Regions from separate parts of the Mesorhizobium sp. WSM4983 genome, predicted to be linked through region 2. Evidence: riboswitches for the same ligand, from Rfam matches in the RefSeq annotation. Region 2 holds a riboswitch; each other region holds the start of a gene.
The links. A riboswitch is a leader RNA that binds a small molecule or an ion and turns the genes downstream of it on or off. The one in region 2 is predicted to bind thiamine pyrophosphate.

Region 1: linked by a shared signal. The riboswitch ahead of thiC (phosphomethylpyrimidine synthase ThiC) and the one ahead of thiB (thiamine ABC transporter substrate binding subunit) in region 2 are both predicted to bind thiamine pyrophosphate.
Region 3: linked by a shared signal. The riboswitch ahead of thiC (phosphomethylpyrimidine synthase ThiC) and the one ahead of thiB (thiamine ABC transporter substrate binding subunit) in region 2 are both predicted to bind thiamine pyrophosphate.

Annotation. Positions count from the first base shown of each region.
Region 1 is NZ_JARTVM010000018.1:4,305-7,575, forward strand. It holds gene P9254_RS28110 (metallophosphoesterase family protein) at 1-451, opposite strand, end outside; gene P9254_RS28115 (hypothetical protein) at 943-1,206, shown strand; TPP riboswitch at 1,524-1,640, shown strand; gene thiC (phosphomethylpyrimidine synthase ThiC) at 1,744-3,271, shown strand, end outside.
Region 2 is NZ_JARTVM010000002.1:634,542-637,812, reverse strand. It holds gene P9254_RS10370 (ABC-F family ATP-binding cassette domain-containing protein) at 1-723, opposite strand, end outside; gene P9254_RS10365 (thiamine diphosphokinase) at 725-1,369, opposite strand; TPP riboswitch at 1,509-1,624, shown strand; gene thiB (thiamine ABC transporter substrate binding subunit) at 1,667-2,674, shown strand; gene thiP (thiamine/thiamine pyrophosphate ABC transporter permease) at 2,891-3,271, shown strand, end outside.
Region 3 is NZ_JARTVM010000001.1:1,281,607-1,284,877, reverse strand. It holds gene thiO (glycine oxidase ThiO) at 1-78, opposite strand, end outside; gene thiC (phosphomethylpyrimidine synthase ThiC) at 75-1,895, opposite strand; TPP riboswitch at 2,008-2,119, opposite strand; gene P9254_RS06285 (beta-galactosidase) at 2,401-3,271, opposite strand, start outside.

The DNA.
Region 1 (3,271 bases), on a different contig from region 2:
TCGGAAGTCTGAAGTGCACGGGTTGGTCCACGGGAACGGTCTGCCAACCCAAGCGGGCGGCTAAACTCGCCATTTCGCTGAATTTCTCAGTCGGTCCAAGTTCGCGCGCGTCATCACGGTTCACATCGTGATTTCCCGGTACGAATATCAACGGAAGCGCCTTTGAACTGCGTCCCTGTGCGCGGCAGAGCAACGTGAAATGCTGGAATGCCGAAGCAATGAAGGTCTTGTCGCCACGGCTCGTGAAATCCCCCATGAAGGCGATCGAATCCAAGGGCTTCGAAGTCGTCAGCCGCCGAAGTTTCGTCAAGACGGCACGCAGCGAAGACGCGCGTAGCTTCTGCGTTATTTTCGGAGCGAACTTGCTATCCTTGGCATCGATGTTGCTAGAGGAAGGATGCCAGTCCGGATAGTGAATATCGCCTACTTGAAGGATTCGCACCCGCCGCATAACTCGCCCCCCTGCCGAGAGCCATAGACTAATCCGTTCGCTTTTGCCAAGCGCGAACGATCATCCGCAGTGTCCTTAACGAGGTAGCCTGCACTTTTCGAGAATTGCCACGGCGGCTATTTTTCGGCTGTGAAGCACACGAGACCCGTGACGTGAGACCCAGTTGCTCAATGCCCAGTTGCTCAATGAGCTTTCTTACGAATAAGGGAGAATTTCCGCGGCCGGACTATCTCTGAGCGAGCGTGCATGACTGCCAACGGAAGGTCTTGCACGCACCCTTGCGATCTTGAGCAATGGTCGCCATGACTTTCTTCTTGCAGGCTTTTGAGTGGCCCAGCCTGCGATCACCAGACCCCACCGATTCTAAAGAGCGTGGCAGATGGGATAGTCGAGGTTGCCCGTGCACAGTCACGCTCAGGGCTTGCGCCGCCCAGAGGACACGCTGAAAAGGCAGATTGGGGCGCAAGCACGCCATTCACGAGAGGTTCGACATGAAGACCATGCAAGAAAAAGACATTCCGGCATTCGTACAAGCAGTTGTGGACGCCGGCTGCAAAATTTGCGCGATTGGCAACTTGGGATACGTCTTTGGCGATGCTGATTTCACGCCAGCGCAACGGAGGGCCGTCGAGCCACAGCTGCGTAGGATTGCTGAAATCTACGGCGAACGCGATCATCTCATGAACGAGATAGCTGTATATCTGCGGTCGATCGGACGCCATGTCGAGGTTGAGCCGAAGACAGGTATTTCCTGATGGCCGTGATCGCGAGAAGCCGTCTTCCAACCTCTGAATCCTAAAGGAGGTGACCCCCAAGGCCGTTCGTCACCTTCGACCAGAATAACCACATCCGTGACCGCCTGAGCTACTTGGTCGATACGCGCACATGGCCAATACAGTTTCTCCATCCTTCACGAAGCGAATGAGGCTTTGGCCATTCAGCCCCGGTCTACGGGGCGTGACTTGTCCCCGATGCATGCGCGAGCTCTCCGCCCGGCTGGCCGCCGGTCGTCGCCACCGGCCGAAGGCGCCCGAATGCGCTTGACAAGATAGCGTCAGCCCGTTCAACCTAAGGCATTCACCAGGGGAGTCCCGGCAAGGGGCTGAGATACTGCTGGCTTTCGCGGCGCAGTGACCCGTTGAACCTGATCCAGTTCATACTGGCGTAGGGACGGTGCAAGCGCTTTGCGGGAGTTTACGCCCGAGGTCCTGTTGCAGCAGGTCTACAGAAGCGTCTTTTCATCCTTCCGGCACAGAACTGGGTCTCCAATGCATGAGCAAAGGAGCCTCACGATGAATGCCCTCACCCCCGCCGTATCGACGGGACCACTGCCCGCCTCGCGGAAAATCCACAAGCCCGGCGTCCTCTACCCGCAGATCAGGGTGCCGATGCGCGAGATTTCCGTCCATCCGACGGCCGGCGAACCGCCCGTCACCGTCTACGATCCGTCCGGCCCCTACACCGATCCATCAGTCGAAACCAGCATCGAAAAAGGCCTTGCCCGGCTTCGCCACGAATGGGTCACGGCGCGTGGCGATGTCGAAGCCTATGACGGCCGCCACGTCCGGCCGGAAGACAATGGATTCGCCACCGGCGAGCGCCTGACACCGGAATTTCCGATACGCAATCGGCCGCTCAAGGCCAAGCAGGGCAAGGCGGTGACCCAACTTGCCTATGCGCGCGCCGGCATCATCACGCCAGAAATGGAGTTCGTAGCCATCCGCGAGAATCTCGGCCGCGAGGTGATGCGCGGCAAGCTGCAACGCGACGGCGAAGCCTTCGGCGCGGCGATCCCAGATTTCGTCACACCCGAATTCGTGCGCGACGAGGTGGCGCGCGGGCGCGCAATCATTCCCGCCAACATCAATCATCCCGAGAGCGAGCCGATGATCATCGGTCGCAATTTTCTGGTCAAGATCAACGCCAACATCGGTAACTCGGCTGTCACATCGTCGATGGCCGAAGAGGTCGAAAAAATGGTCTGGGCTATCCGCTGGGGCGCGGACACGGTGATGGACCTGTCGACCGGCCGCAACATCCACAACATCCGCGACTGGATCGTGCGCAATGCGCCGGTGCCGATCGGTACGGTGCCGCTCTATCAGGCGCTGGAAAAGGTCAACGGCATCGCCGAGGATCTGAACTGGGAGGTCTACCGCGACACGCTGATCGAGCAGGCCGAGCAAGGCGTCGACTATTTCACCATCCACGCCGGCGTGCGGCTGCACTACATCCCGCTGACCGTCGACCGGGTCACGGGCATCGTCTCGCGCGGCGGCTCGATCATGGCCAAATGGTGCCTGCACCATCACCGGGAGAGCTTCCTCTACGAGCATTTCGAGGAGATCTGCGACATCGCCAGAGCCTATGACGTCTCCTTCTCGCTCGGCGACGGCCTTCGTCCCGGTTCAATCGCCGATGCGAACGACGCGGCGCAATTCGCCGAACTGGAAACACTTGGAGAACTCACCAAGATTGCCTGGGCAAAGGACTGCCAGGTGATGATCGAAGGCCCGGGCCATGTCCCCATGCACAAGATCAAGCAGAACATGGACAAGCAGCTCGCAGTGTGCGGTGAGGCGCCGTTCTACACGTTGGGGCCGCTGACGACCGACATCGCGCCGGGCTATGACCACATCACCTCAGGGATAGGTGCCGCCATGATAGGCTGGTTCGGCACCGCAATGCTTTGCTACGTCACGCCGAAAGAGCATCTCGGCCTTCCCGACCGCAACGACGTCAAGATTGGCGTGATCACCTACAAGATAGCCGCCCATGCAGCCGATCTGGCGAAGGGCCATCCGGCAGCGAAAACCAGGG
Region 2 (3,271 bases):
GCGCCTGGCGGTCACGCCATAGCGCAGCCAATGCTCCTCGCGCACGATCTGGCGGCCGAGCTTGTGCTGTTCGCGCTCTTCCTCTTCAAGCACCTGGTCGCGCCATTCCTCAAAGTGCGCGAACCCCTTGTCCAGCCGGCGCGTCTGGCCGCGGTCGAGCCAGACGGTGGCGCGCGAGACGCGCTCGAGAAAGCGGCGGTCGTGCGAGATCAGGATCACGGCCGACGAGGTGCGGGCAAGCTCTTCTTCCAGCCATTCGATGACCGACAGGTCGAGATGATTGGTCGGCTCGTCGAGGAGCAGGATATCGGGCTCCGGCGCCATGACGCGGGCGAGTGCTGCGCGGCGCGCCTCGCCGCCGGAAAGGTCGTTCGGCCGCTCCTCGCCGGTCAGGCCGAGATGCTCCATCAGATAAGTGGCGCGATGCGGGTCGTCGGCCGGCCCGAGGCCGGCTTCGACATAGGCGCGCACGCTGGCGAAGCCATCCATATCGGGCATTTGCGGCAGGTAGCGCACCGTTGCCGAGGGCTGGCGGAATACTTCGCCGTCCTGCGGTTCGATCAGCCCCGCGACGATCTTGAGCAGCGTCGACTTGCCCGAACCGTTGCGGCCTACAAGCGCGATCTTCTCGCCGGCGGAGGCGCTCAGTGCCGCGCCGTCGAGCAGCGGCGTGCCGCCAAAAGTCAGTTTTATGCCATCCAGATTGAGAAGAGGCGGGGCCATGTCAGCTTTCGGGAAGAGGATAGGGGTGGGCGAGCAGCAGCGCCCGGCCACGCTCGAGCGCGATCTCGAGCCGACCCTTGATCTCATTTGATATGGTAAGCGATGAGCCGAACGCCACCTCGACACCGTCCAGCGGCCATTTGGCGCCTGAGACCGTCAGGCCGGCGAGGTCGGAGAAGCCGAGCACCGAGAACAGCGTGCCCTCGGCGTAGTCGAAGCCGGCTTTGCCCGGCAGGATGGGCACGCCCTCCTGGGCGCCGCTGGTCAGCAGCACGGTCGTGCCCGCCTCGGCCAGCCGCACGCTTAGAGCCAAATGCAGAAAGGCATGATCGGCGCGCTTGCCGCCGAAGGCGCCGGCCAGCACCAGGCTGGTGGCGCCGCGCGCCAGCGCCTCGGCAATGGCGAGCTCGCCGTCGGTCATGTCCTTCTCGGTCGGGAAAATCTTGCGCGGCACGGCGGCCAGATTCTCCGGCAGGTTTGGCGGTACCGAGTCGAAATCTCCGACCCAGAGCTCCGGCAGGAGGCCAAGCATATGGGCATGGCCGATACCGGCATCGGCGGCGATGATGCGGGAGCCTTCGATCTGGCGATCGAGGCGAGGCGTGCGGACGAGATCGCCGCCAAGCAGGATGGTGAATGTGCCCATGGCCGTCGCCCTTACCAGCCCGGCCCACGAAACGGAAGCGGGCGCGTCCAAACGGAATCGCGCTTCGCTACCGCGGTGAACGATGATGATCCCCGGAAACTTCCGCTTGCGCGCCGCATCGGCCGGGCCTATGTCTCGAAATGCTCTAACGGGGTGCCGGACGCTGATTTTGCGAACCGGCTGAGAGGCAACGAAAGCCAACCCGCTGAACCTGATCCGGTTTGTACCGGCGGAGGGATTAGACGTTTCGGACCATCCGACGCCTCAATTCCTTTAACGCGAACGAAGGAGGCGCCGATGCGCTCGCTATTGTCCAACCTTGTTCTTGCAGTCGGCCTTGTTTCGCTTTTGGCAGGCGGACCTGCCGAGGCTAAAGACAAGCTTACCGTCTACACCTACGAAAGCTTCACCGCCGACTGGGGTCCCGGGCCCGCGGTGAGGAAGGAATTCGAGGCCGAATGCGGCTGCGATCTTGAATTCGTCTCGGTTGCCGACGGCGTGGCACTGCTCAACCGCGTCAAGCTGGAGGGCGCCGGCACCAAGGCTGATGTCGTGCTCGGCCTCGATACCAACCTGACCGCGGATGCCAAGGCGAGCGGCCTATTCGCGCGGCATGGCGCGGTGGCCGATTTGAATGTGCCCGGCGGCTGGAAAGACGACACTTTCGTGCCTTTCGACTACGGCTATTTCGCCGTCGTCTACGACACCGAAAAGCTGAAGACGCCGCCGAAGAGCTTGAAGGAACTGGTCGAGGGCGCCGGCCCCGACAAGATCATCATCCAGGATCCGCGCACTTCGACGCCGGGCCTCGGGCTGCTGCTGTGGGTCAAGTCGGTCTATGGCGACAAGGCGCCGGAAGCCTGGGCCAAGCTGAAGCCGAAGGTGCTGACCGTGACGCCGGGCTGGAGCGAGGCCTATGGTCTGTTCACCAAGGGCGAGGCGCCGATGGTTCTCTCCTATACCACCTCGCCGGCCTACCACATGGTGGCCGAGAACACCGAGCGCTATCAGGCGGCGTCCTTCGAGGAGGGCGAATATCTGCAGATCGAGGTCGCCGGCATCACCAAAACCGGCGCGAAGAACCCGCTGGCGGAAAAATTCATAGCCTTCATGACCGGGCCCAAGTTCCAGGACATCATCCCGGAGACCAACTGGATGTTCCCGGCCGGCAAGACCGACAAGCCGCTCAACCCGGCCTTCGAAAAGCTGGTGAAGCCGACCAAAACCCTGCTGTTCAGCCCGGACGAGGTGGCGGCCAACCGCAAGGCCTGGGTGGATGAATGGCTGGCGGCGATGAGCAAGTAGGACGCAGGATGGCGCTTGAGCACCCCCCTCTGTCCGGCCGGCCATCTCCCCCGCAAAGGGGGAAATTCGCGGTCATCGGTGATTTCGCTAGCCGCCGACGGTGTAGGAAGAGCGGCAAAGCTGCCAATCTCCCTCCTAGAGTGGGAGATGTCCGGCAAGACAGAGGGGGGCGCGACGGAACGCGGCGTTCGCTAGCTCGAGCCAACGTGGTGCAGCGTGCAATCCACGCCGCGCCCTGACCCTCGCATCACTGCCGGCATCATCGCCCTTGTCGCCATCACTTTGCTCATCGGCGGCGCCTTCGCCGGCCTGATCCTCGAAGGCGCGAGCGGTCCGTCCAGCGCTGCCGCGGCCTTCGACAGCTATCTGCTCCGCGTCGCCCGCTTCACGCTTTGGCAGGCGCTGCTGTCGACATTGCTTTCGGTCTTGCCGGCAGTGTTCGTCGGCCGCGCCCTGTCCAGGCAAACGAACTTTCCCGGACGTCGCCTGATCCTGCAGTTGTTCACGGTGCCGCTGGCGCTGCCGGCCATCGTCGCCGCGCTCGGCGTGTTGGCGCTCTACGGCCGTGCCGGTTATTTTGCCGGCATCCTCGGCACG
Region 3 (3,271 bases), on a different contig from region 2:
CACCTCGGCGCCGCGCGTTGCCAGCTCGTGCGCGAGTGTCAATCCGGCGACGCCAGCGCCGCGAACGAGCACCTTCATGGGGTGTCCGTGCGCTCGGAGGTGCTGTCGACCGGTATATAGAGATCGCCGCCGTCGCGGTACTTCGCCGCCATGGCCGCGAGCCCTTCCTTCTGCGCTTCCGCGCGGATGTCATGCGACATCCGCATCGAGCAGAATTTGGGACCGCACATGGAGCAGAAATGCGCCACCTTGTGCGCCTCCTTGGGCAGGGTTTCGTCGTGGAAGGCGCGCGCCGTCTCCGGATCGAGCGACAGGTTGAACTGGTCCTCCCACCGGAACTCGAAGCGCGCCCTCGACAACGCGTCGTCCCTGACCTGGGCGGCCGGATGGCCCTTGGCGAGGTCGGCGGCATGAGCGGCGATCTTGTAGGTGATGACGCCAGTCTTGACGTCGTCGCGGTCGGGCAGGCCGAGATGCTCCTTCGGCGTGACGTAGCAGAGCATCGACGTTCCGAACCAGCCGATCATCGCCGCGCCGATGCCCGATGTGATGTGGTCATAGCCCGGCGCGATGTCGGTGGTGAGCGGCCCGAGCGTGTAGAACGGCGCTTCGCCACAGACCGCGAGCTGCTTGTCCATGTTTTGCTTGATCTTGTGCATCGGCACGTGGCCGGGGCCCTCGATCATCACCTGGCAGTCCTTGGACCAGGCGATCTTGGTGAGCTCTCCGAGCGTTTCCAGCTCGGCGAACTGGGCCGCGTCATTGGCATCGGCGATCGAGCCGGGGCGAAGGCCGTCGCCGAGCGAGAACGCCACGTCATAGGCCCGGGCGATGTCGCAGATCTCCTCGAAATGCTCGTAGAGAAAACTCTCCTGGTGGTGATGCAGGCACCACTTGGCCATGATCGAGCCGCCGCGCGACACGATGCCGGTGACGCGGTCGACGGTCAGCGGGATATAGGGCAGGCGCACGCCGGCATGGATCGTGAAATAGTCCACGCCCTGCTCGGCCTGCTCGATGAGGGTGTCGCGGAACACCTCCCAGGTCAGTTCCTCGGCGACGCCGCCGACTTTCTCCAGCGCCTGGTAGATCGGCACCGTGCCGATCGGCACCGGCGAATTGCGCACGATCCATTCGCGGATGTTGTGGATGTTGCGCCCGGTCGAGAGGTCCATTACCGTATCGGCGCCCCAGCGGATCGCCCACACCATCTTCTCGACCTCTTCGGCCATCGACGAGGTGACGGCGGAGTTGCCGATATTGGCGTTGATCTTGACCAGAAAATTGCGGCCGATGATCATCGGCTCGCTTTCCGGGTGGTTGATGTTGGACGGGATGATGGCGCGGCCGCGCGCCACCTCGTCGCGCACGAATTCCGGGGTGACGAAATCGGGGATCGCGGCGCCGAAGCTCTCGCCATCGCGCTGGAGTTTCGAACGCAACTGCTCCCGGCCGAGGTTCTCGCGGATGGCGACGAACTCCATCTCAGGCGTGATGATGCCGGCGCGCGCATAGGCGAGCTGGGTGACGGCGCGGCCGCCGGCCGCGCGCAACGGTCTGTTGCGAACCGGGAATTCCGGCGTCAGGCGATCGGCTGAGACGAAGCCGTTGTCTTCCGGCTTGATCGTGCGGCCCTCGTAGCGCCCCACGTCTCCGCGCGCCTCGATCCATGCCTCGCGCAGCCGTGGCAAGCCACGCTCGATGTCGGTTTTCACCGTGGCATCCGTGTAGGGGCCGGACGAGTCGTAGACAGTGACCGGCGGCTCGCCGGCGCTCGGGTGGACCGAGATCTCGCGCATCGGCACCCGCAGCTCCGGGTGAAGCTGACCGGGTTTGTGGACCTTCTTCGAAGCTGGGAGTTCGCCGACGGTGACGGTCGGGGTGTGGGCATTCATGAGTGAGCCTCCTTGCTCGAGTGCAACGGAGACCCAGTCCACGCGATGAGGAGGAAGTGACGCTTCGCTTAGAATGCGGGCACTGCCCGAATGCCGAAGCCGGATTGCCGACCCGCGAAGCCTCGCACCGTCCCTACGCCAGTATGAACTGGATCAGGTTCAACGGGTCACTGCGCGCGATAGCAGTATCTCAGCCCCTTGCCGGGACTCCCCTGGTGAGGCGCCTAGGTTGGACGATGCGACGCTATCCTGTCAACTCGACTTCATGACTTCTCCAGCCTCGAACAAGCGACGAGAAGTGGCGCAGCCACGCAGCTTTGGTCGAGCATCTCTTACATCGACGCCCATTGAGCCACGACCTTGCGCGCGTCGAGCTGGCAGTCGGGGCCCACTTGTCATCCGCCAAGGAAACGCTTTTGCGATCCCTTGTGGCGGCGGATTGAAGAACGCATTTTTCGCCTCGAAGAGCATCTGTTCGGCGTCTATGGACGCTGGTTCGATTTGTTCAGGACCGAATTATTGCGCAGCCGTAAGGGTCGAGTTGCAGCGTTCCTTCAACGGCCTTGCCCGTCAGCAGGTCGAGGCCCTTTGGGACGTCGGTTACGATCACGGCGACTTCCGTGGTGTTCAGCACGAACATCAGCCGGCGGTCGTCGGCTTCCCTGACAGAGACCTCCACCCCGGCAGGCAGGTCGGGCAGCAAAGGCGCTATACCGGCTTTGGCCAGCACGACATCGACAAGCTTCTCCGTCAGTTGCGGCGTGAGATACGTGCCGACATAGACAACCCGACCTTGCCCGACCTTGCGGGCGGTGATTGCCGGAGAGCCGGCGGCGAAGCGGTTCGACCAGACGCCGAGCACCTCGGTGTCAGGCGCTACGTCAAGCACCTCGTACAAATGCGCAGCCTGGAATTCTTCATTGCCAAGGGTGAACAGGTATTTGCGTTCCGCGGACGAGGCCGGGAGGGGCGGCGGTGCATAGGTGCCCATCGGAGCCGGACGAAACAGCGGAAACAGGCCGCTGGCGCCTTCGGGAACGACGCGGCCGAACTCCGCCACCCTGACGCCGCTCAGGGCTGCAAGGGCCTTGCCGGGGGCCTGCTCGCGAATGATGTGGTTGTTCTCGTCCCTCGTCCCGCTCAATGCCGACAGGATCAGCGTACCGCCGTGGCGGACGAAGGTTTCGACAGCCTCGTTCCATTCATCCTTCCACATCACCCAATGCGGGACGTAGAGCGCCTTGAGCCGCGAAAGATCGTCTTCGGGATGAATGAACCCGCATGCAATGCCGTTCTGATAGCAGTGGCGATGAAACAGCGTCGCGTCTTCGAGCGGACTGGGGAGGCCGATCGGATAGGTCTTGTGAGCCTCCTGG